Regions from separate parts of the Sporosarcina sp. 6E9 genome, predicted to be linked through region 1. Evidence: riboswitches for the same ligand, from Rfam matches in the RefSeq annotation. Region 1 holds a riboswitch; the other holds the start of a gene.
The links. Region 1 has a riboswitch for S-adenosylmethionine ahead of J4G36_RS01300 (hypothetical protein). Riboswitches for the same ligand answer to the same signal wherever they lie in the genome.

Region 1 (22,315 bases):
TGCAATGATTCTACGCAAATTATCTCTCCCCTTGATTTCCATGATTCGTGAGCAGGGGATGAAGTTGAAAAGGTTTGTAAAATACTTGTTACTTCTTGAAGCGTAGACTCTGCAACTAATCGCGAAGTTGTTATAAGGATTGCACGTGCAAATGGATCATGCTCTGCCTGCGCAAGTAAATCAGCAGCAATTTTTCTTGGTGTGGCCGTTTCATCTGCAAAGACCATTACCTCACTTGGTCCAGCAATGAGGTCTATCCCCACCTTACCAAATACTTGGCGTTTTGCTTCTGCAACATACATGTTTCCCGGCCCCGCAATAATATCAACTTCCGGAATGGATTCAGTCCCATATGCCATACCTGCAATTGCCTGAGCACCTCCAATTGCAAAGATATCCGTAGCCCCCGAACGTACTAATCCATATAATACGGCTGGATGAATACCACCTTTATAATTAGCCGGGCTACAGGCAACAATTTGTTTTGCACCCGCAACCCTTGCCGGTGCCACAACCATCGGACCGGATGAAAGCAAGGGAAATCTTCCTCCCGGGATATAAGCCCCGACTTTTTCAATTGGAATTATTCTATGCCCCATTCTAATCCCTTCTCCAAAGTCTTTTTCAAACGGTGATAAACAATCCAATTGAGCTTTTGCAAACTCGGATACCCTATCTACAACACGATCGATTAAAACTTTCACATCTTCAGGGAGGGTCTGCAAACAATTCTCTATTTCCTCTGCACTTACACGTACTGGACGATCTGAATTTCCGAATGATTTTTCATATTCTTTTACAGCTTGGTCCCCATTTTCTTTAACGTTATCGATAATAGTTTTTACTGTCTGTTCCACATCATTTGAAAACGCCATTTCAATTGTTTCTGCTCTCTTCACATAATCCATTCAAATTCCCCCTTAGATTAGGCTGTTTAATACTAACTAAATCTAAATCTCATTTATAATACAAAGTAATCATAATAATTAATAAACTAGTTATTAGGAAATACCAGTAAAGTTTGCATCGTCAATCATATCTCTTAAATAATTATCCTCTGTTGAGTTTAATTCTTCTTCATTCGGCAAATGAATTTGGCGTAAAACCTCGATTCCATCAAATAATAACCATTCTTCTAATATTTTTTCATTTCGAATTTTATAGTGACTAATACCAGCGATATCTATAGGCTTTCCGCTAGCTGCTCCAAAGTATCCTGTTCCCTCATGCATACCTTGAATTCTCCAGCGAACCGCAACGTCCCAATCTCTTTCGGAACCACGTTTGTTACAAGTGACACGTTCAAGAATCACTTTCCCATTTGGAACGGAAGCGAATAAACTAGTAAACATACCTTGAATCTCTCTTATTCCAATGACATCTTTATTACAGACATAATGTACGACTGCGTTCTCTTCATAATATTCTTTCACAAAATTAAAGGAACGACGTGCCCATATACGATTAAATACTAGTTGCATAAACTCTCCGATTTCAAAGTCATCAGAAGACGGAATAAAAATCTCTGGAGGTAGTCCAGTTTCAGCAGTTTCTGAAAATCCAAATTGAATTGACGGTGCAAGTTTCAATGTGCTTTTAGCTACTTTTTTAGCAAATTCAACCGGATCTAAACCCAATTGCTGAATAAGATGATACGTATCCATCACGAGCCATTCTTCATAAATTTTATTATTCAAAATTAAACAGTCTGCGCTTGTTCTAAAAATCACCTTTTTTCCGGTCGCCGGTCCATATAAACTGTCGCCTGTATTTGTAGCAACCGAACGGCCTCTATGGGAAGTGAAAAATCCATTTTTGTCATCGCCAGACCAGATTACACTCCATCCCAAGCCTTTTCTATCCGGGAAAGCATGCAAAGTTTGTAATGTTCCTGAAATAACTTCATTTACTCCATGCGTATTCACTAAGCCTTTATGAACGGTGACACCTGTACTATACGTATCATAGATCAAGCCAATATCTTTTTCTTTCCAAATTTGTCGTGTAATCTTTACGATGTAATCTACGATGTTGTTATACTCCGGATTAAAACCTTTCATACTTTGTTTCCGTTGTTCATCTTTTTTAATATTGATATAATCGTAATCATCTTTTGAATCAATCATATTTACGTCATCAGCATCTGCATAAAAAATAAAATTTGATTGCTTAGGTCGTGATACGGTCCTCTGAGGTAAATTTGTGTTTTTTTCTTTAGGCATTTCTTTTGTAGCTACATTTTTTTCTTCAGTCATGATAACCATCCTTTTATAATATAATTTAATGTTATAATTCTTTATTCAACACTGGTAGTTCTTTAAATTCGGGAGAAAGTGAATAGCAAGTTATAATGTCTTAACGTTATTTGACACCACCTGATGTCATACCTAAAACAAATTGTTTTCTAACAAGCAGCATAAAAATGATTGTAGGTAACACAAAGATAATTCCTGCCGCTGCCATTTGATTCCACATTACACCTTTTTCACCTGTAAAAAAGGATAAGGCAACTGGTAAAGTGACAGCTTCTTGCTGAGTCAAAACTAGTGCAAACATGAATTCATTCCAAGTTATCACGAAACAAAAAACAGTCGCGGTAATAATACCTGGCATTGCAAGTGGTAAAAGAATTCGCCATAAAACTTGAAGCCGATTAGCCCCGTCAATTGATGCCGCTTCTTCAATATCGACTGGTATTCGGTCAATAAACCCCTTTGTTAGCCAAATCGCATAGGGTATTGTATGACCAAGATTTACAATAATTAGGGCAAGCGTTGTGTCAAGTAGTCCCCATTCTCTAAACATAATAAAAAAGGGAATTACGTTAACAATTAGCGGAATAAACTGTGTCGCCAGGATTGCAAACATAAAGAATTGTTTCCCTTTCATTTTGAACCGCGATAAACTATAAGACGCAAGAATACTTATCGGTATTGTAATTAGCAATGTTACAAGTACAACAATCAGGCTATTTGAATAATATTTTCCAAGATTAAAACTTGATCCAAAAACTGTCTTAAAGTTATCCAATGTCGCTTTAAAAATAACGCTTGTCGTATAGGTGGCAGCATCTGGTTTAAAGGCAGTGATAAAAATCCAAACAATAGGTAAAAACAGGAAGATGATTACGAGAATGACACATAATAATTCCAATACAGTAAGGAGTCTTGGTAAACTTTTTTTGTTCCTGGGTGAAGTAGATTTAAAATATGTCATTACATTATTTATCAATTCCAATCATCTCCTTTTGCCAATTTCCTCATGTACACAAAAACAAATATGATTGTGATAAACGCCAGAATGTAACCAAGGGCAGCTGAATAACCCATATCAAAATAACGAAAACCAGTTTTGTAAATGAAGTAATTTAGCACTTCCGTTGAATTACCAGGCCCTCCATGAGTTAGCGTGACTACCGGATCAAAAGCTTTTAATGTAAACATGACCATTAAAATAGATGCAATTAGAATAATTGGTCTTAGCATTGGTAATGTGATTTTAAAAATGATATGTAAAGTATTTGCTCCATCCACTTTTGCGGCTTCGAAGACTTCTTCAGGCATACCAATCAACCCACTAATAAACATAAGACTCATAAAAGGGAGCCAAATCCAAACGACAACTGATATGAGTGCAAGCATTGCCGTCGTACTTGTCCCTAGCCAAACAATGTCCGACAGAGGGGGGATAAGAATACCAATAATCTTATCAAACAACCCATAATCGGAATTAAGCATAAATCTCCATGAATAACCAATTAATGCGGGACTCATAGCGAATGGAATGATTAACACGGCTCTTATATATGATAGATATTTTTTATCTTTACTCAGTAAAAGGGCCACGATGATACTTAGTGTTAACGTTAAAAGGACTGTACTTGTTGCAAAAATAAATGTTACTCCCACACTATGCCAAAATTGTATATCTGAAAATGCACGAAGGTAATTGTTCACCCCGACAAAGCTACCTATTTCCGTGGATTCTTTTAAATCCCACTCATGAAGACTTATCCAAAAAGAGCGCATTAATGGATAAAACGTTGTTGCAGCAATAAGGATTAATGCCGGGGCTAACAAACTATATTTGAAAAGTCTATTTTTCATTTTCAGTCGCCCTTTCATAAAGTTAAAAATGCATTTCGCTTCTAAACTCCGATAAGCTGGTTTATTCATTATTTATTGGTTGCCTAGCCATTTATAAATGGACAAGGCAACCAATCTATTAAATGTTATTTTTCATAATATCCAGCGTTATCAAGCAACTTTTCAACTTGATCCGCAGCGTCGTTTAATGTTTCCTCCACCGGTTTTCCTGTTGCCATTTTTGAGATAGCTGAACTTAAAATATCTGCTACTTGAGGCCATTCCTTTATTTTTGGTAGCGTTTTTGCACTCTCAAAACCTTCTGCACCAACAGAATAAAAATTATTTGATAAATTATTCAGTTCTTCATTTTGTAGGTTGTCTATTTGTGTAATTACAGTAGATGCTTCTTTGGAAGGAATTTCGTCTTTCCATGTTTTTGTTACAATATCAAGTTCTTCTTCTGGTTCTGAAATCCATTTTAATACTTCCCATGCAGCGTCTTTGTTTTTAGAACCTTTCATCATTGCAATTGGGAATGTACTAACATTAGACGAAGCTTCTTTTCCTTCCCAACCGGGAACTGGGGCATAATTAACATTTCCTGCAACTTCAGGTGCGGCCGACTCTTGATTATTAAACTCAGAATATACCCACCACCAACCAAGCCACATTGCGGCCTTACCTTGTTTGAAATAGGTTCTTGAGTCTTGTTCTCCAAATGTGACGGATCCACCAGGCGCAACTTTGTCCTTTATAAGAAGATCTAAATAACGCTGGGTAGCCTCTAATCCTTCCACACTATTAAATATTGGTTTCATGTCCTCATTAAAAATTTCACCGCCGTTGCTCCAAAGATATGATGTCCACATAAATAAGTTCTGTCCGTTATTTCCAGCACCGTAATAAGGGACAACTCCCGCCATATCTGTTTGTTCAGTAATTATCTTGCTGGCATTTTCAAATTCTTTCCAAGTCGTTGGCGCAGTTAAGTTAAGCTTGTCAAATATGTCCTGTCGGTAAAATAGCATTTGAACATGCGCTCGAACTGGAAGACTATATAATTTATCATCGAACGTTGAAAGTTCCAGTATAGATGATGGCCATCGGTCTATATTGAATTCATCCTTAGCTGCATAATCGTCAAGAGGCTCTAGAAATTGTGTTACAGATGAACCCATTGAATCTAGAAAGACTACTAAATCATAGGCTCCGCCATTCGCAATTCCATCAGAAGTAATATTTTCAAGTAAATTTTCATATGGCGTCTCAATAAACTCAACTTTAATTCCTGTTTCCTCTGAAAAAACGCTACTTCTGGCTTTCCAAGAATTAAACTGACCTACATCACCTGCAGATAACAGTACTTTAACTGTTTTTCCTTTTACATCCGCTTCTTCTTTTCCTACATTGCTACATCCAGCGATTATCAGAGATAAACTCAAGACCATTACTGTGAATAGACGAAAAATTTTGTTGTATTTCATCATTCAACAACCCCTTTTCAATTTTTGGATAGCCATTACATGATTGAGATTGAATATTTTTGTGAGAATATATTTCCTTATATAGATAGAAGGGAGAAATTATTTACGCTTCTTCCTTTATACTCAAAACAAAAATTGTCTATCAGCATACAAAGAATTTAAAGCATACTGTTCATAAGCATATCCAACATTAAGTAATTGATCTTCTCGATGATAATCTGCGATAATCTGTAAACCAAACGGTGTTCCCTCAATTTTGTCGGAAGTTGGTAATGATAATGCGGGATGTCCTGTAATATTAAAAATATTTGTAAAACGGACCATACAATCCCCTATTGATTCGTTTTCAAATACCTCTTCTTTTGCATCAGAATCTGGTGTGACAATAGGCATTGTCGGTGTAACTATTACATCTACTAGCGAAAATAATTCAGATACTTTATACGACCATTCAGATTTTCTCTGCAAAGCATTTAAATAATCAAATGACGAAATAGCGTGCCCCTTCTTGAAAGTCTTTATCATTTCCTCACTATATAGATGACTATTAGTAGAATAACTTTCTTGATGAACAATCCCCATTTCAGAAGTTCCAATTGTCCTAGAGACGCTAACTACATCCTCTAAAAAAGAAGTGTTAACTTCTACCAATGTAGCTCCTAGTTCAACCATTTGCTGGATTGCTTTTTCATACATTGTTTTTACTTTATTATCGATATTTTCATTAAAATAATCTGACGGTATACCTATTCGAACACCTACTAATTCAGGTGAAAAATCTTTAGAGTAATGTATTCCATAAAGCGTTTGAAGAATAATCGCTGTGTCTTCAATATTACTTGTGATTATTCCAGCATGATCCAGCGTCCACGACAAGGGCATCATCCCCTTCATACTCATGAGCTTTTTTGTTGGTTTTATTCCTATTACACCACAACAAGATGCTGGTACTCGAATTGATCCAGATGTATCAGTCCCGATAGATGCTAAACTTAAATTCGTAGCTATTGCCACCGCTGAACCACTACTTGAGCCACCGGCTGTCTTTTTGGGATTCCATGGGTTGACTATGTCACCAAAGTACGGATTTTTAGAATCAATTCCTGCTCCATACTCATACATATTATTTTTCCCTAGTAAAATGGTACCTTCTTGTTCTAGCACTGAAACAATATCAGCATTTTTATTTGGGACTCGTTTTGCATCAACTCTTGATCCGTTTGTAGTTAATATACCTTTTGTATCGATTGAATCTTTATATGAAATTGGAACCCCTAACAACCTTCCGACAATCCCGGCATTCATTTTAGCTTCTGCTTTTTTTGCCTGTTGAAGAGCTGTTTCTTCCGTTATTGTGATGTATGAGTGAATCTCCGAATCCAAATTTCTAATTCTCTTTAGATACCATTCTGTGATTTCAGTTGGAGAAAACAGTTTTTTTTCATACCCAAGCACCAAATTCTTGATCGAAGTGATCATTTGCCAATCCTCCTCAAATATATCTATTCTTTAGACGCATCTACCGATTTGATAAAAGTTGAAAAAGTATTGGCAATCATCGTTGTCCCAACCGCGACTACATATACTGAACCTGACTCAAACGCTTGTCGTGCCATGCTTTCATTTCCTGCAACTGTTCCTATGGGAACTTCTAGTTCTCTTGCTTTTTCATAAACAAGTGCAATGGCTTCTTGTACATCTTGATGTTGAGGACCATCTGGATAGCCCATGTTAACGGATAGATCTGTTGTACCTAAAAATGCGATATCAATACCTTCTACATTCATAATCTCTTCAAAGTTTTCAACTGCTTCTCTCGTTTCAACGTGCACAGCAACTAATACTTCATCATTTGATTGCTCTATAAATTTTTGTCCCGTATCTTTTCCATACCTCGCGGCGCGATGTGAATACGCAACCCCTCTATTTCCTAGAGGAGGAAATTTCGCCTTATTAACAACCTGGATTGCTTCTTCTTTTGTACTGACCATGGGAACTTGGATGCCTACAGCACCTCGATCTAAAGCTTTCTGTATACTCGCATCATCATAAGATACACGTACAACCGGTGCTAAATTTACTAATTCAGCAGTTCGGATCATATTTTCAAGTTCACTATAACTGAAAGCACCATGCTCATCGTCAATGACGATAAAATCAAAACCTGCATATCCGCACATTTCAACAATCGCAGGCGAATAGATTCCTATGAAAATCCCCGTAACTTTTTGACCATTTTGTATTTTTTCTTTTATTGTATTACACATATTAAATACCCCTTTTATAAAATGGTTTCTGATAGGAACCGAAGCAGTTTACTTGCAACATTTATGTGTAAATAATTATCAGCAGCGAGCTACTATGTCAGAAGCCACTCTCTTAAATATTTATTCACAATTTCAGGTTGCTCAAGCGTAATCAAATGACCTGCATTTTCAATAATTTTTATATTCGAACCTGGAATTGTGGTAGCCATATATACCGACATGTGTACCGGGCATATCTGATCTTCTTTTCCAACAATAATCGTTGTAGGACAAGAAATAGTAGGTAAAATAGAAGTTTGATCATTTCTATTCATCACGGCTTTTAACTGGTTGATGTAAGCCTCTTCTCCAACTGTTTCTGCCATTCGTAAAATGACGGAAACTAATTCCTTGTCGTTTTGTTGATCCGGATGGATTAAAACTGGTAACAGATGTTTTTTAGTAATATCCATAAATTGATTATTAGTGATCATTTCAAAATATCTATCCCATATCCTCCTTTGTTCAATCTTCGGAGGATATGGGTTTGTATCAAGAAGTGCCAACTTCGTAACTCTTTCGGGAGCTATTCGCATTATTTCTAGGGCAACTATTCCTCCTAGGGACAAACCTGCAAGTGCAAATTCCTGAGGTGCTTCTGACAAAACATCCATTGCTAAAGCTTTGATTGAATCTTTCCGAGAAATATTCCCTACAGTAATATCAGCAATACCTTCCAATGATTCCATCTGATACTGCCATAGCCTTGCATCACATAATGTCCCTGGCAAGAATATTAGTGGTATTCTTTTCGACATTTATTTCTCTCCCATTTTCAACTTATCAGCTATTTCCTTTTCTAAATCTTTAAAGTTATCAGGTTTGATCATTTTCCCAAATTCATCTGCCTTGAAGCCATGTTTTGCCGCTTCTTTGATTACTTTAGGTGACCAATAAGGATCTTTCCCTTCAAATACTTCATGCTGTTCCAATACAGCAAATATCCAAGAATCTTCATCACTAATATTTTCAAATCCTCTCCATAAACCAGGTGGTAATGATATCAAATCCCAAGCTTCAATTATTGTTTCCCCTTCGATCTCATCTGGACTATTTCCCCAGTAGAAGCGCCATCTTCCTGATAGTGGAAGAAATGATTCAATATAATCATGCGTATGATAAGCTGGACCATTTCCTTTTGGCGCTTTAACCATCCCTAATTGAAAACCGTGTGGCTCCGTTATTTCGGGTGTAAAATCATCATTTTCACTTGCCGTATCTCCAATTAATGTATAATTAATCCGTTGATGACCTGGTATAATACTATCTATAAATGTCAAAGGAATTCCTTTAGACTTTAATTTGTCAAAACGCACAATCCAATTATTTTCCATCTCTTCATTTGTTACTAATTTTTTTTCTTTCTGCTCATTCGTCATTTTATATTCTCCTTTTAAATTTCGTGTTTTTTGTTGTTATAGTGTGAATATAGCTAGTTTTAAGTCAGACATTTCTTCAATCGAATACTTAATACCCTCTCGACCTGTGCCACTGTTTTTTATACCACCATAAGGCATTTGATCAACTCTAAAGGTTGGAATATCATTGATAATAACACCACCGACTTCTAATTTTTCGACAGCATCAAAGGCTTTATCAACATTTGTCGTATAGACACCAGCTTGAAGTCCATATTGAGAATCATTTACCTGATTTATTGCTTCATCCCAATCTGAGTAGGGGTTCACTGTAACAATCGGAGCAAATGCCTCATGACATGAAATTGAGAGACTTGAATCTACATCGGTGATAACAGTTGGTTCTAAAACTGCACCTTGTCGTTTACCTCCACAGATAATGTTTGCGCCGAACCTTCTTGCATCCTCTAACCATTCCTCTACTCGTATAGCCTCTTTCTCGTGAATCAATGCGGAAAGATCCGTTTCAATTTCTTTGGGATCACCAATTTTCAATTCACCCGTCAGTTCTATGAAACTTTTCATAAAGTCATCTAGCAAAGTTTCATGGATAAAAATACGTTGTATTGAAATACAAACCTGTCCTGAATACGAGAAAGCTCCTTCAACACAGCGTTTCGCAACATCCACAATGTTATCTGCGCTATCTATAACAACCGCTGAGTTAGAACCGAGTTCAAGAATAACTTTTTTCAATCCAGCTAACTGTTTTATTTTTAAACCTACCTCGAAACTACCAGTAAAAGTAACCAATTTCACATCAGGGTGAGTAACTAGCAGATCACCAATCTCGCCTCCTTTTCCAATGACTAGATTTAATGCTCCTGGTGGAAGTCCCGCCTTTTCAAATATTTCTGCAGTCAATATAGCGCTAAGTGGCGTCTGCGAAGCAGGTTTAAGTACAACTGTATTTCCAGCGGCAAATGCAGGTCCCAACTTATGAGCAACTAGGTTAAATGGAAAATTAAATGGAGTGATAGCAGCTATGACACCTACGGGTTCTCTTTTAGTAAAACCAAAACGACCCTTACCACCCTTTGCCGCATCCAATGGTACGGTCTCTCCTCCAATTCGTTTCGCTTCTTCAGCAGCAAATTTATACGTTTCGATTGTTCTTTGGACTTCTGCTCTTGCATATTTTATCGGCTTAGCATTTTCTTTCACCAAAACTTGTGCACATTCTTCGAACCTTTTTTCAAATTCCAGTGCCACTCCTTCTAAAATTTCCGAACGTTCTAAAGCTGACAATCGTCTCATTTGTAGTTTCGCCGCATTAGCACTGTCAATCGCTTTATAAACATCGTTTTTATCCGCCATTGGGATTCGTCCCAGTACTTCCCCATTAAATGGAGATTTTAAATCATAAAAATTCTTGCCGCTTTGCCAAACACCATTGATAAATAATTTTTTTTCAAAAGTCATGATTCAAATTCACCTACGTTCCCGTTATAAGCATTTTTATAGATTGCCAAGATTTTTTCTTGTGACAGCCGATATGGCGTATTTGCAAGAAGTCGATTCACTTTTGACGCTTGTTCTGCTAATAATGGCAGCGATTCTTCGGTAACATCCAATTCTTTAAGAGATGTAGGTAAATTGAGTTCTTCAAGTAAGCCAAATAGGTAATCAACAACGGTATCTAATGCTTGATATCGATTACTACTAAAATCTCCTAACTGTAAAAATGATGCAACGTTTACCATTTCATTTACACATGTCTTTCCAATAACCTTAAATACAAATGGCATTAACAACGCATTTGCTACTCCGTGTTCAATGCTATATGTTCCTCCCAATGGATACGCGAGTGCATGAACCGCTCCAACTCCTGCGTTCGCAAGTGTTACTCCCGCAAGGACACTGACCCAACTCATACCACTTCGTGCCTCAATATCTACTCCATTATGAACCGCTTTTGTAATATAAATTGGAAATAGTTTCATAGCCTTTTCAGCGTAAATCTTTGTCAACGGAGTCGCATTTACTGATATATACGATTCAAGCGCGTGTGTAAAAGCATCTATACCGGATGCAGCTGTGACTGTTGGCGGGCAGGAAATTGTTAATTCCGGATCAATAATTGCTATATCAGGTAACAGAGCAGGACTGACAATACCTCTCTTCACCCCTTGTTCTTTATCGCCAAAAATAGCATTCATTGTTACCTCCGAGCCCGTGCCAGATGTTGTCGGTAATAAGATACAATGTATATTACGACCCTCTATCGTTTGAGCTCCGCTTAAATAAGGTATTAATTCCTCTTTATCCCCTAATGCAGCAGCTACTTTGGCAACATCTAAAGCGCTCCCACCACCAATTCCTATAACTAAATCGCATTGTTTTTCTTTTACCATCTTGGATGCTTGCTCAACCAGCTGAAAAGAAGGCTCGCCTTCTAATTCAGTAAATGTAGTAATAGTAATTCCAATCGGATCTAGAAGATTAATAACTTTTTGGACTAGCCCTACTCTTTCAAGTCCTTTGTCACTAATAATACAAACTTTTTTCACCTTTAACTTTTCAATTTCTTCTTTAATAGATGATATTGCTCCATTTCCAAAGCGAAGCACACCTGGACTTCTAAAATCTTGAAAGTTATATTCCTTATCGTTTCCTAGCTTTACATCAGTATGTATCTTAACCATTTCATTTCCCCCCTTTTTTTGAATGCGCATTCAAAATGCGTTAAAATTAATCACCAAACAGTCCAACCTCCATCAACAATTAAAGTTTGACCAGTAACCATATCTGATGCATTTGAAGCCAAATAAATAATGGCTCCGAAAAGATCTTCTGTTTTAGCTAGTCTTCCAAGAGGAATTCTATTTAACACTTCATCTTTAAACGCTTGATCTTCAAACATTGCTTTTGTCATTGGTGTTTCAATAAAAGTCGGTGCTAATGCATTCACATTGATATTGTTGGGAGCCCACTCGATTGCAAGCGCTTTCGTTAGTTGGGTAATTCCACCTTTACTTGTTGAATAGGCACTTCTATTGTAATAACCGACAAACGCCATCTGAGAAGACATATTAATTATTTTTCCTCTGTCGCGCTCTTTCATATACTTACCTACGGCTTTAGTAGTAAAGAAAACGCTTTTTAAATTGATATTCATAATTAAATCCCAGTTTTCAATAGTAACTTCTTCAGCCGGCTCGGGAATATTTATTCCTGCATTGTTAATTAATATATCAATTCTCCCAAAATGTTTGTAAATACGATTTATCACTTCTTCGATTTCATTCGTATTTGTTAAATCAAGTGTTATTGGCAAAGACTTTCTTCCTAACTTTTCAATCTCGCGAGAAACATCTTCTAATTCTTCTTTATTCCTTGCTATTAAAGCAATGTTTGCACCGCAATCTGCCAATAATAGGGCGATTTCTCTTCCAATTCCTTTGCTTGCACCTGTTACAATCGCTGTCTGATCAGTTAAATCGAAGTAGGATTGTATATTAAATCTACCCATGGTTAAACTTCCTCCTTACTCACCTTTACTAACTGAACCTAGTAAAAACATTTCATTATCTATTATTCCTAATTTGAGTATTCATTCCTGTTGATTTTCGAATTAGTAGTTCTGGCTCTAAGGTAATTTGTATTAATTGATCACTCTTCTTATCAATTATCGCTATTAGTTCTTTTAATACTAATGACGCCATCTTTTTCTTTTGTTGAGAAATTGTACTTAGACCAATATAGGGACTACTTGCTATATCTATGTTGTCGAATCCGATAATCGATATGTCGTACGGTATATGAAGGCCATTCTGTGCAGCGGCATCCATTACTGCTAGTGCGATATGGTCCGTAGAAGCAAAAAAACTTGTAGGTCGATTTTGATTCCGCATTAAATCCAGTGAAAACTGAAATACCTTATCAAAAGAAAGTTCGTTTTGATAGACCAAGCGTTTATCATAATCGATTCCATTTTCTTTTAGAGCAGACTGGTAACCAAGAAACCGATCATTAAAAGTAGAATATGTACAAGGGCCCGAAATGTAAGCAATTCTTTGATGATTTAGCTGGATTAAATGATTCACAGCCATTTTAGCTCCCTGTTTATTGTCTACTACAACAAAGTTTGTATTCCTATCGTCATCAACTTTTCGATTGTAACAAATTATCGGGAAATTCAACTTAAATAACTCACTAATCTTTTTATTATCTTTTCTCACAGATGCAACAATAATTCCATCAACACGTTTTCCAATTAATGTTTGGATTGATCGGTCAAAACTACTTTCATCTGAATCAGTATCCACAATGATTACATCATAATCATAATCTCTTGCTTCTCTTAAGATAATATGCGCAGTTTCAGCGTAAAAGGGGTTTGAAATATTTCCTACGATTAAACCTATTGTCCGCGTTTTATTATTCGCTAAACTTCTTGCAATTTCGTCCGGTGTGAAACCTAGTTCATCTACCGCAGCAAGAACCCTTTCTCTCGTTGACTTTTTCACATGCGAATAATTATTCAATACTCTGGAAACAGTTGATTGGGAAACCCCTGCCCGTTTTGCCACATCATATGCATTTACTCTTTCTTTCATTTTGTATGACCCCATCTTAATATTTAATTTTTGAATGCGGATTCAAAAACGATATTGTTAATTAATTTAACACACCGCACAATGTGTTACAAGTCAGAATTTATTATTTACTCTAATATATCTAAAAATAGGGCTTTCGTATGGGTGCATTTCAATAATTCCCACTACTCTTATTACGGCGTCTCCAATTAATAATTAAACTTTTCTCAAATACACCTCGACCTCTATTCATTGTTTTATCATTTTATAAAAACACCTAAATTAAACCCCCATAAACGTTAGACTCCTACTAACATTTACGGGTTTGTTTTGTCGAAATATACAATTGACTCATCTATTTCTGTGCGTTACAAATGGCTGCTCCGTTTAATCTAGAGAATTGCTGATAAAGTAAATTAAATAGTTCCCTAGCTATTGGAAAATCAGGATCATCAAATTGTATGACCTATTGAAAATAATTGATAGCCATAATCCGATAAACGAATAGCAATAATTCATTTCTATGTTAAAAAACCTTCATTTTTCGATAATATATCGAATCTGTAGATGTTTAGCTAACCATTAAATCGCAGCGTGACCACCAAATACACTCGTTTTTAAGATACGTCTTCTTTCAGTAACTACTGCAGTTAAACGGTCAATTTCTGCTTGCAACGATTCAATTTCCGCCAACTCTTCCTGTATTTCTGCCCTAGAGATACTGTCACCAAGTTCGTAATAAGCGATTTCTTTCTCTACTTGTGAAATCTTTTGATGCCTTAACATCGCACCCGCAACTCCAGTTGCCTCTCGACCTTTTAATCGTTCACGTTCCGCATATAACTGTTGTAATTTTTTCATTAAAAACCCTCCAGAAATTTTTTCTAAATAAAAAACTCTTCCCAGTAGAGAGAAGAGTTTGCATACAAAAATTTCTCCTCATCATTCAGGTTCCCCTGTTGGATTTAGCACCTTACCACCTGGCAGGTTGCTGAGACTTCGTCGGGCCAATTCCCTCCATCTCTCTCAATAAGTTAAGAGTTTATTATTTAGTTCCTTGGAGTATACCACAACCGGAGTTTTCTGTCAATTGGGATTTAACGTTTCCCCGCGTAAAACTGACGGTGGAGTTCGCGAACTTCCTCCGCGAGTTCAGGAACCGGCCCATCTACTCTAGTATCACGAATAACATCTTCAATCGCCAGATTACGAACGCGCGATTGCGCTACGTCAACCCCCATTTCGCTCAACCACTGGACCAGTTGTTTGGACGAGCTGACATATACAATTCGACCTAAACCGACCCAACCGTGGGCCGCAGCACACATTGGGCAATGTTCACCCGAAGTGTACACTGTCGCCTGCTCTCGATCTTCCATCGTCATATTCTCGGCTGCCCAGCGTGCCAAAGCAAATTCTGGGTGTTGTGTGTGATCACCACTTCCAACGTGGTTATGATCTTCTGCAAGCACATCCCCGTTAGCTGACACCAGTACCGAACCAAATGGCTCGTCACCTTTTTCTAGCGCTACGTTCGCTAGTTCGATGCAACGTCGTAGATGCTTCAAGTCTGTATCATTTATCATAAATAATCCTCCTAGTAGTGTTTTTTTGATTGCCACAAATTAGCAGGAGCGAATCACCATGTAAATTCAAGTATAACATTAGATATTTTTGAAGTGCCAAGTATAACGTATTGAAAATTGCAACTCTATTTCACTTGCAAATTCACAAGATTACATGTAGAGTCGTAGTAATTAAACATACTCTTATTTCAAACTTGAAATAAGGATAGAGGCGCAAAAACCATTAGTACACAACTTGAGGATAATAGGATCCAGTGAAGGTTGTGAAAAGGGGAATTTGCCGAAGTGGAGAGAACCTTATTGTCTCGAAGCTGGTTCTGGGTTGAATAAGTCCAGGATTGTCATATAGGAAACTATATGGAGGGCTATCTCATGCAATGAAATAAATGATTATTTCAGAGCAACAACGAGCCCTCGTTGTTGCTTTTTTGCATTCATTTGCAAAATGCCCTTCTCCCTCTGTTTGATCAACAAAATAATTGATAGGATGTGGAGAAAGAATGAATTTCGGACAAATTGCAACAGCTATGGTGACGCCTTTTGACAGGCAAGGAGAAATCGATTTAGAAGCCACAAGAAACTTAATAGAACATTTAATTGAGAATGGAACGGATAGTTTAGTCGTGTCAGGTACGACTGGAGAATCTCCAACTTTAACGACCGAGGAAAAAGTAAAATTATTCAAATTCACAGTAGAAACAGTGAATGGCAGAGTGCCGGTTATTGCCGGAACCGGTTCGAATGACACAAGAGCATCCGTACAATTAACAAGATTAGCGGATGAAACGGGTGTCGATGCGGTAATGCTTGTGACGCCTTACTATAACAAGCCATGTCAAGAAGGACTTTTCCAACATTTTAAAACAATTGCATCAACCACTACTTTACCAATTATGCTTTATAACGTACCTGGGCGATCGGCTGCCAGCATCGATGTCGATACAGTCGTTCGTCTATCGGAAATTCCAAATATTGTAGCTATCAAAGATGCAAGCGGCGATTTAGATGCGATGTCTGAAATAATTGAGCGGACACCGAGAACTTTTTCTTTATACAGCGGTGACGACAGCTTAACAATTCCAGTACTAGCCATCGGCGGAGCAGGCGTAGTATCGGTCGCATCTCATATATTAGGAAATGAAATGCAAACAATGATTCAGCATTTTAATAGAGGCTATATTGAACAAGCAGCTAGGGATCATAGAAAACTCGTGCCGGCAATGAACGCACTCTTTGCTGCCCCAAGCCCATCACCTGTAAAAGCAGCTCTAAATTTAAAAGGGATCCCAGTTGGCAGTACGCGCTTACCAATGATTCCGTTGAATGAAGAACAATTGCTTTCACTGAAACACGCTATAAACTGCTTTGAAGAAGCGACAATCTGATAAAACTCAAAGTATTTTTATTATAAATAAAATGCCAGTCACACAGCATTTCATGTTTGAGTGACTGGTACTACTGAACTGTATAAGAGGAAAAACCTCAGAATGCCAAATGAGGTATGAATCTAAATTACATATATTCTACGGAACCCAAAAACTTAAATTTACTGTTATTAATTATGGTTTCTTTATTATTTCCTTCATATTTAAAGTCATATAATAGAATAACCACATTGTATTTTTCTTGTAATCTGTCATTACAGACTATCAAAAACTTAGGTATTATAACTTCATCATAAGAAAACCCCTCTAAAAGCCGACTAAGTAGGTTATCTCCCACATCGTGAAATTCAGCTTCTCTAATAGCATCGTCATACCTCTTAATACCAAAACTTTGTGCAAACTTTGATGGAATAAAATCGCCTTTCTCTGTATAAAATATTTCTAGTAATTTTTCCAATTCCACTGAAGAATTGGCTTTCCCTCCCCATAATGAGACAAACCCTTCCTTTTGCATAAGCTACCTCCACCCTCTAGTGCTACATCAGAACCGCAGGATTCCCCCACACCTATTTACCAATACCCTTACAACTACTTTTTGCACTTGCTTTAGTCGTTCATTGCCATAACTATCTTGGGGATCTCACTTAACCAAGGTACAAAACCGAGAATTAGTGAATAAATATAATGTATCTAGTTCTTTTTTGCTCCCTACTACATTCCAATTATAGCTCTTTAATGTTTGGAGTAAAAAACATGACACGATTGGTCATTTCCTCGGATCATACAAATTAAAAAGGAGATATATTTATGAAGATTACTGAAGTCAATGTGTACAAAATGACAATGAACATGCGACATCCATTTACCACAAGCTTTGGTACGCAGCAACTGAGAGAGTTTGCATTAGTTGAAGTGAAAAGCGACAATGGGATTACCGGCTGGGGCGAATGCGTGACAATGAAAGAACCCCTATACATTGAAGAATTCACAGATGCTAGTCTACTCATGTTGGAAAAATTTCTTATCCCAATCGTTCTTAATAACGACATTGAACATCCGGACGACTTAGAAAAACTCTTTAAACCATTTAAACGCAATCATCTAGCCAAATCATCCATAGAAGGCGCGATATGGGACTTATACGCGAAAGAAAATAATCTGTCACTCGCCCAAGTATTGGGTGGCAAAAAATCTTCAATTGAAGTTGGGATAAGTCTAGGGATTGAAAAGAATATAAATGATTTACTCACGAATATTCAAGAAAGAGTCGATGAAAATTATCGACGAATTAAAGTGAAAATAGCCCCCGGCAAAGACATTCAAATTGTAGATAGCATTAGGCAAAAGTTTCCCGATATCTCTTTAATGGTAGATGCGAATTCTGCCTATACATTAAAAGACGTGGAAACATTAAAAAAACTTGATCAATTCAACTTGATGATGATTGAGCAGCCATTAACAGCTGGGGATTTAATCGATCATGCAAAATTACAAAAAGAAATCGATACCCCCTTCTGTCTTGACGAAAGTATCTATTCTTATGATGACGCTAGACAAGCGATCGAACTGGGAAGCTGTAAAATAATAAATATAAAGATTGGAAGAGTCGGAGGCTTAACGCAAGCGAAGAAAATTCATGATTTATGCCAGGAAAATAATATCCCATTATGGTGCGGCGGAATGCTTGAGTCAGGCGTTGGACGTGCACATAATATTGCGATTACATCTTTAGATAATTTCATATTACCAGGAGACACGGCAGCTTCCTCAAGGTATTGGCATAAAGACATTATAAAACCTGAGGTAGTTGTTGAAAACGGCAGACTTAAAGTACCAGAAGGCTTAGGAATTGGTTATGAAGTAGATATGGAAGAGGTGTTAAAACATACAACTGAAAAACTCACCTTTAAATACAATGCTTAATTTTGAAGTGTGGCGCTAATCTCCCCTACTCGAAATGGGCGCAGATCTTTACAAAGGAATCGCGCCCGATTGCGACACAGTGAAACTTGGTCTTTGAGTCATTAAGAATGCATTATTAACAAATCTTCTGGCAAGTTGCCCTTCATCTGAATTAATTTCAACTCTGTTGGCATATCTCTTCCGTACTCCTTGCACAATTCTTCAATTTTTTCGATATCATCATTTATGATATTTAATACCGTAAACTGTCGTTCTGTAGACACATCAAGTCGTTCGTTTCCATTCCCCACCGCATCATTCACTTTATGAGACTCTACACATTTATTATTTATTAAATAAAAGAAACTGCTCGATATCATACCTTCTTCACATGATCCATATAGATATACTTTATATCTGCTTGCAACCCACTAAATATGCAAGGGTAAACACATTCCCTATCTCACCCTCTGGTTCTATATCATGAATCCAAAAATATATCTTATCCTCTTAAAAGACAAATTGCCAATCAAGGTTTCAAGATCTAGTAATTCAGTTAGAAGTATGACTAAAAATCAAAAATTTGGTAAGTAACTGACCCTTTATTGCCGTCTACTAATGCACCACCAGGTTCGTATTCACCGATTGATATCATGACTAAGTAATCGCCATAACTAATTTGACCAAATGCAGAATAAAGGCCGGTATCCTCATCCACTTCTTCCGCTAAAATCCCATCAGGATCAATAGCTGCGATTTCTTTATTAAAGCGGGCAACCATTGCCGGAATATCAGCCTCCGACGCCTCCAAAACGACAGACCGCATTGCTCCTCCGTCCATATCCAGAATCACTATAAATTCGCTTGGTCGCGGCAACCATTCAGGAAAATCTTGAACTTCTGTTTCTCGCTCCACAAGTCCCTCAAAATCCACTTCATCACTTTTTTCTTGAGTATCTACAGGTACTTTCTTGTCAGGTTCATGAACTTTTTCTACTATTTCTTGCGGAACAAACGTTTTCATGCAACCTGACAGAAGCAACCAGACCATCGATAATGCTCCAAACATGTAAAATGTTCGTTTCAACATAATTTGACCTCCTACCCATTTTCTATTAGTTTATGAGCCGAAGGTTAAGATAGGGTTAAATCGCTGACGCAAGAATTACTAAACCATCATACCTTGCTCGCTTTCCTTGATTAAAAAACAAAAAACAGACGATCGCTAAAAGTTAGCGAACACCTGTTTAATCGAAAACGCTCCTAATCGTGTTCAAAGTTGCTCAGATTGCGAGTGAACATATTCAAATAGTAAAGGCACATTGCTATATTGTTCTAAGGAAGCCACACTTTGTGAAATCATCCCCCAACTTTCAAAATATGGATCGCCTCCAGTTACTGGCGGCATCAATTCGCGTAAAAATTCTTCAATCGGCATTTGTAACTGTTCAGCAAACTGTTCTACTTCGGGATACTTCGCGCCTTTTTCTGGATTCGCGTCGTTAAATAAAACATGTTCTAAATTTCTTGAAAAATAGAACATCCGGTAATTGATTTCATCAGAAAGGATTGTGTCTAATGCTTTCATCGCATTGATATTCTTGCCCCTTTCAAGATTTCTGGCCGCAATCTGCTTTTTTTGTTTGTCATGCGGAACTGTAATTTTATCCTGATGGTAAACCGTTAATTCTTTCTGGGTTTCATCAATGACAATTGCCTCTTCTGGAATAAAACATCCATCCATATCAATAATATGTAGCACACAAAATACATCTTCCGGACGAAATTTACTTTTCATCATAAATTCTTTTATCGTTTTCCCAATGACAGACTTGATGGGTTCGTCTGGTTTACTCAAATCGTATAAAATGTCCCCATGATGTATATGAAAACGAATATGATACTGATTAAATTGGTCACGTAACCGATTGTTTAACAAGACCTCCTCGCAGCTGCCTTCGACAATTAACAACACGACTTTCTTTCTATTCATTGTCATGTGCAATCCCCGCTTTTCTGAACGCTGTTTTAATATCATACAAGTTTGTCTCCGCATAGATTGCTTCTTCTTGACCGCCTAATTGCACGGCGCGTAAATAAACGTCGCGTGCATTGCTTAACCTCTCAACGCCTTTTAATTGGTGATATCTATCGTTTTCGTTAAGCGTCGTAAACCATAAGTTTTGAATTGGCAGCACCTCTACGATACGTAAATTATGTGAAGTGAAAAATAGCTGCCCCATCGCATTTTCATTTAAAACTTCCAGTATTTCGCCGAGTAAATACTCAAAAATACCCGCGTCAAGCTCATCAATGACAACACATGCATTCGGATTGTTGTAGACAGCAATGAGCGTGCTTAAAATAGAAATAATCTTCAACGTACCTTCCGATTCACTCCGTAGCGGCAGTTCGATTTCTCCTTTTCTTGAAAGAAACTCGAAACGAACGCCTTCATTTCCATCACTTAACGTTTGCTTATTGATCTGCCTAATCTTTATTTGAAGACCTGGAATAATGGTCTGCAACACAATATTCGTTTGACTTACCACTTGGTCAAGCGTTTCAAACAAATCCAACGGTAGCACCATCATGTCTTGCATCTCATAGGGGATAGATCCGCGCTTCTTTTCCAAATGAACGCTGAAAGGCATCACTAGATTCGCAATGAGCAAACCATATTGAACTGTGTCAATGACGTGTAAATCTCTATTAAAATCAATCGAAAGATTTTTCACCAGCTCAATTTCATACGCTTCCAATAAACCTTCAAATACTTCCCTTAATTCTTCCCGGAACACAAATGAGGTGGCGTTACTAACAGCCATTCGTTTCGCGACCATCACTGAGATTCGTTCTGCTTCATTCATTTCCTCAACTTTTTTATTTCGAATCAAAATCCCATTTTCATTCTTTGAAATTAGAGATTTAAAAGACGTATCTTCCTTATTTTCTCGGTATGCGACTTCTTCTTCTATGACTTGGTATTTTGTTCTCCCAGGCGATAAAGTAACGCGATAGTCAACAAAGAATTCACCAAATCGATTTTCTACAATGAATCGGAACACCAACCCAATGGCTTTTTCATTAAAATAAAGTAAGTTAGATCTAAGTTTTGGAAGTGAGGCATCATGACGAGCTGACAATAAAACCTGTAACAAATTAAACGCTTCCACAGCCGCTGTTTTTCCAGAACCGTTTTGTCCATAAAACCCAATGACGTCTGCTTTCTCCAACAGACCGAAATGTGAATTTGTATGAAACACACCTTTTCTTACATTTTTCAGATTCGTAATTTCTACATGGATGACTCTGATGATACTTGTCATGCCGAACACTCCTCTAATAGGTAGGGAATTTGAACTTTTACTAGTTAATATGGCTCGAAGGCGATAAGTTATTCATATCCCCTTCTCATTTTATGCCATGTTAGTAAATAGACTGAATAACTTCTCCCGCGGGTAACTAACACTTAGAATTCAACTTTTTATTGTCACATTAATCTGTTCCAATGGCTTCCGTTCCATCCCGGAATATGATTAAATGAGAGTATACTAAGTCTTCAATTTTTTCACCATTGTATCGACCTTACTCGAAGCAGAAATGAT
Region 2 (3,615 bases), 200 kb from region 1:
TTCAGTTTCGACATCATTTAATTGTCCAGCGAGTGCTGCGCGTACCATTGCGCGTGTGTATTTCAATTCCATACGCTTTCCTACGCCGTATTCGCCGCCGGTCCAACCCGTGTTTACAAGAAATACTTGTGCGCCGTGAACGTCAATTTTCTTTCCAAGCATTTCAGCGTAAACTGTTGCATGTAATGGAAGGAAAGGTGAACCAAAGCAAGTTGAGAATGTGGCTTCTGGTGATGTGACGCCGCGTTCAGTTCCAGCGAGTTTCGATGTGAAGCCGCTAAGGAAATGATACATCGCTTGTTCTTTCGTTAATTTTGAAATTGGCGGTAGTACGCCGAACGCGTCCGCTGTCAGGAAGACAATTGTGTTTGGGTGTCCTGCGACAGATGGTGAAACGATATTATCAATGTTTTCGATTGGATAAGCTGCACGTGTATTCTCCGTTAATGAACCGTTGTCATAATCAGGGATCCGCGTTACCGGATCAACAACTACGTTTTCTAATACCGAACCAAAACGAATCGCACCAAATATTTCAGGTTCTTTTTCCCCCGATAAATTAATGCATTTCGCATAGCAACCGCCTTCAATATTAAAGACCCCATTATCGGACCAACCGTGCTCATCGTCACCAATTAGTTTACGATTCGCATCCGCGGAAAGTGTCGTTTTCCCGGTGCCGGAAAGGCCAAAGAACAATGCGACGTCGCCATCTTCACCAACGTTAGCTGAACAATGCATCGGCATGATACCGTTTTCAGGAAGCAGATAGTTCATAATGGAGAAAATGGATTTCTTCATTTCACCAGCATATTCAGTACCGCCAATCAGAATAATACGCTTTTCCATGTTAACGATGATGAAAGTTTCAGAGTCCGTTCCGTCGACTTCTGGGTCTGCTTTAAATGTTGGTGCCGAGATGATTGTGAATTGTGCATCATGCGTTTCAAGTTCTTCTTGAGTCGGTCGTATAAATAATTGATGGACAAACAAGTTATGCCAAGCATATTCATTAACGACTTGAATTGAAAGACGAGATGCGTGATCCGCACCGGCAAATCCTTTGAAAACAAATAGTTCATCTTTTAATTGTAAATAGGAAATTACTTTTTCATATAATGAATCAAAAATTTCTGCAGAGATTGGACGGTTTACAGCTCCCCAATCGATTTTATCTTTTGAAGAAGCTTCTTCAACGATGTACTTGTCTTTGGGAGAACGACCCGTATATTTTCCTGTCTGCGCCGTTACTGCACCATCTGCAGTTAATAGAGCCTCACCACGTGAAATTGCTTTTTCCACTAGTTGTGGAACTGAAAGTTGTACATTCACGTTGCTGCCAGATAGAAGATTCATAAGCTCGTTACCAATTTTCGCTGAAATCATAGATTTGTCCCGTCCTTTTTAAGTTAGTCCCATGATTAAGGGTGGTTTGTCATCACATTCATTAATTAGTATAACACATTTAAAATAATAAACTATACTACTTAGAAGTGCAACTACAAATAATAAAGAAATTTGACTTATTTGATACAGTTTCGTAAAATGTACTATTGAACGGATACTCTTATCCCGAGCTGGTGGAGGGGCAGTCCCTATGAAACCCGGCAACCTGCATGAACCTATAATGTTCATGCAAAGGTGCTAAACCTGATGCAAGGTGAAACTCCTTGGATGATAAGAGTGAAGGGTGCTTTGAAATTACGCCTTTCCTCATGTAAAAACGTGAGTGAAAGGCTTTTTTAAATATGTTTACCCTTTATCCTCGTGTGCAAAGCTCGTAATGGTGATGAAAGCCATTCCCCTGTATGATTTGGGGCTTGACATGGGAAAATGAGTACCGTATCAATCTCGTAGGATATAAGGAGGAAATAATATGACAAACCGCCGTCTGTTTACGTCAGAATCAGTGACAGAGGGACATCCGGACAAAATGTGTGATCAGATTTCTGATGCCATTCTGGATGCAATTTTAGCAGAAGATCCAAATGCACGTGTCGCATGTGAAACGACCATCACAACAGGGCTCGTTCTTGTTGCTGGTGAAATTACAACGACAACATATGTTGATATTCCAAAAGTAGTTCGAGAAACCGTAAAAGAAATAGGTTATACTCGTGCGAAGTTTGGTTTTGATTGGGAAACTTCTGCAGTATTAACTGCAATTGACGAACAATCAGCAGATATCGCTGCTGGTGTAGACCAGGCACTTGAGGACCGTGAAGGTTCAATGTCCGATGAAGACATCGAGTCAATTGGCGCAGGAGATCAAGGACTAATGTTCGGATATGCTTGCAATGAAACACCGGAACTCATGCCGCTTCCGATTAGTATGTCACATAAGCTTTCAAAAGAGCTGGCGAGAGTGCGAAAAGAAGAAATTCTTTCGTATTTACGTCCAGATGGCAAGACACAAGTGACTGTAGAATATGATGAAGACAATAAACCATTACGAATAGACACAATCGTTATTTCAACTCAACATGATCCGGAAGTAACGCTTGAACAAATTCAGCAAGATATTAAAAAATACGTAATTGAACCGATTGTACCAGCGGATTTAATAGATGCAGATACTAAATATTTCATCAATCCAACAGGACGTTTTGTTATTGGCGGCCCACAAGGTGATGCAGGACTTACGGGACGCAAAATCATTGTCGATACATACGGCGGATATGCGCGTCACGGCGGGGGCGCATTTTCTGGAAAAGATGCGACAAAAGTTGACCGTTCAGCTTCTTATGCGGCACGTTATGTTGCGAAAAACATCGTTGCGGCAGGTCTCGCCGATAGTTGTGAAGTTCAACTTGCTTACGCGATCGGTGTTGCACAGCCTGTATCGATTTCGATTAATACATTCGGAACAAGCACAGTAGAAGAGAGCAAACTTGTCGAAGTTGTTCGTGAGTTATTCGACCTTCGTCCAGCCGGCATTATTAAAATGCTTGACCTTCGTCGTCCGATTTACAAACAAACAGCTGCTTATGGTCACTTTGGCCGTACGGATATTGATCTTCCGTGGGAACAAACTGATAAAGCTGAAGCTTTGAAAGAACTAGCTAATAAATAAGAAAAGCGTTAGAAGCGGGGATGTCCCACTTCTAACGCTTTTTTATATTGGTGTGCAGGAAGAAAAAATTTATTTCTGCAACCGCTTATAATACTGTCCTTTTTCAGCGTACTCTCTTACAACGCGCGCCATATCCGCCCGGTCTTCGTCATTTAATTCGCGGACGACTTTTGCTGGGGAGCCGAGTGCTAACATGTTTGGAGGAATCTTTTTTCCTGGTGGCACTAAACTGCCGGCTCCGATGAATGCACCTTCGCCGATTTCGGCCCCGTCTAAAATAATTGAACCCATGCCGATCAGCGCGCCTTTTCTTATTGTGCAACTATGTAGTGTTACTTGGTGTCCTATTGTTACTTCGTCTTCAATAATCAGTGGAAACTTTGGGCTTTGATGAAGGCAACTTAAATCTTGGATGCTAACTTTTTTTCCAATGATAACGGGTGATACGTCGCCGCGAATGACGGTGTTAAACCATACGCTCGATTCAGCGCCGATCGTCACATCCCCCGTAATTGCTGCGTAATCTGCGATGAAAACTGATG

Region 2: another riboswitch for S-adenosylmethionine. It lies ahead of metK (methionine adenosyltransferase); the one in region 1 lies ahead of J4G36_RS01300 (hypothetical protein).

The regions. Positions count from the first base shown of each region.
Region 1 covers NZ_JAGEMN010000001.1:210,366-232,680, reverse strand. Annotated here, with positions in the region: gene hisD (histidinol dehydrogenase) at 1-908, opposite strand, end outside; gene J4G36_RS01360 (ester cyclase) at 1,002-2,255, opposite strand; gene J4G36_RS01355 (carbohydrate ABC transporter permease) at 2,362-3,153, opposite strand; gene J4G36_RS01350 (carbohydrate ABC transporter permease) at 3,228-4,106, opposite strand; gene J4G36_RS01345 (ABC transporter substrate-binding protein) at 4,232-5,575, opposite strand; gene J4G36_RS01340 (amidase) at 5,696-7,051, opposite strand; gene J4G36_RS01335 (HpcH/HpaI aldolase family protein) at 7,075-7,839, opposite strand; gene J4G36_RS01330 (alpha/beta fold hydrolase) at 7,932-8,636, opposite strand; gene J4G36_RS01325 (cupin domain-containing protein) at 8,637-9,257, opposite strand; gene J4G36_RS01320 (aldehyde dehydrogenase family protein) at 9,294-10,718, opposite strand; gene J4G36_RS01315 (iron-containing alcohol dehydrogenase) at 10,715-11,941, opposite strand; gene J4G36_RS01310 (SDR family NAD(P)-dependent oxidoreductase) at 11,992-12,768, opposite strand; gene J4G36_RS01305 (LacI family DNA-binding transcriptional regulator) at 12,824-13,855, opposite strand; gene J4G36_RS01300 (hypothetical protein) at 14,417-14,695, opposite strand; SAM riboswitch class I at 14,771-14,870, opposite strand; gene J4G36_RS01295 (nucleoside deaminase) at 14,932-15,420, opposite strand; lysine riboswitch at 15,619-15,796, shown strand; gene dapA (4-hydroxy-tetrahydrodipicolinate synthase) at 15,921-16,805, shown strand; gene J4G36_RS01285 (immunity 22 family protein) at 16,933-17,319, opposite strand; gene menC (o-succinylbenzoate synthase) at 17,613-18,728, shown strand; partial or broken gene J4G36_RS01275 (DUF600 domain-containing protein) at 18,878-19,120, opposite strand; gene J4G36_RS01270 (hypothetical protein) at 19,276-19,797, opposite strand; gene J4G36_RS01265 (hypothetical protein) at 19,981-20,700, opposite strand; gene J4G36_RS01260 (AAA family ATPase) at 20,693-22,036, opposite strand.
Region 2 covers NZ_JAGEMN010000001.1:16,218-19,832, forward strand. Annotated here, with positions in the region: gene pckA (phosphoenolpyruvate carboxykinase (ATP)) at 1-1,386, opposite strand, end outside; SAM riboswitch class I at 1,565-1,684, shown strand; gene metK (methionine adenosyltransferase) at 1,877-3,073, shown strand; gene J4G36_RS00205 (gamma carbonic anhydrase) at 3,143-3,615, opposite strand, start outside.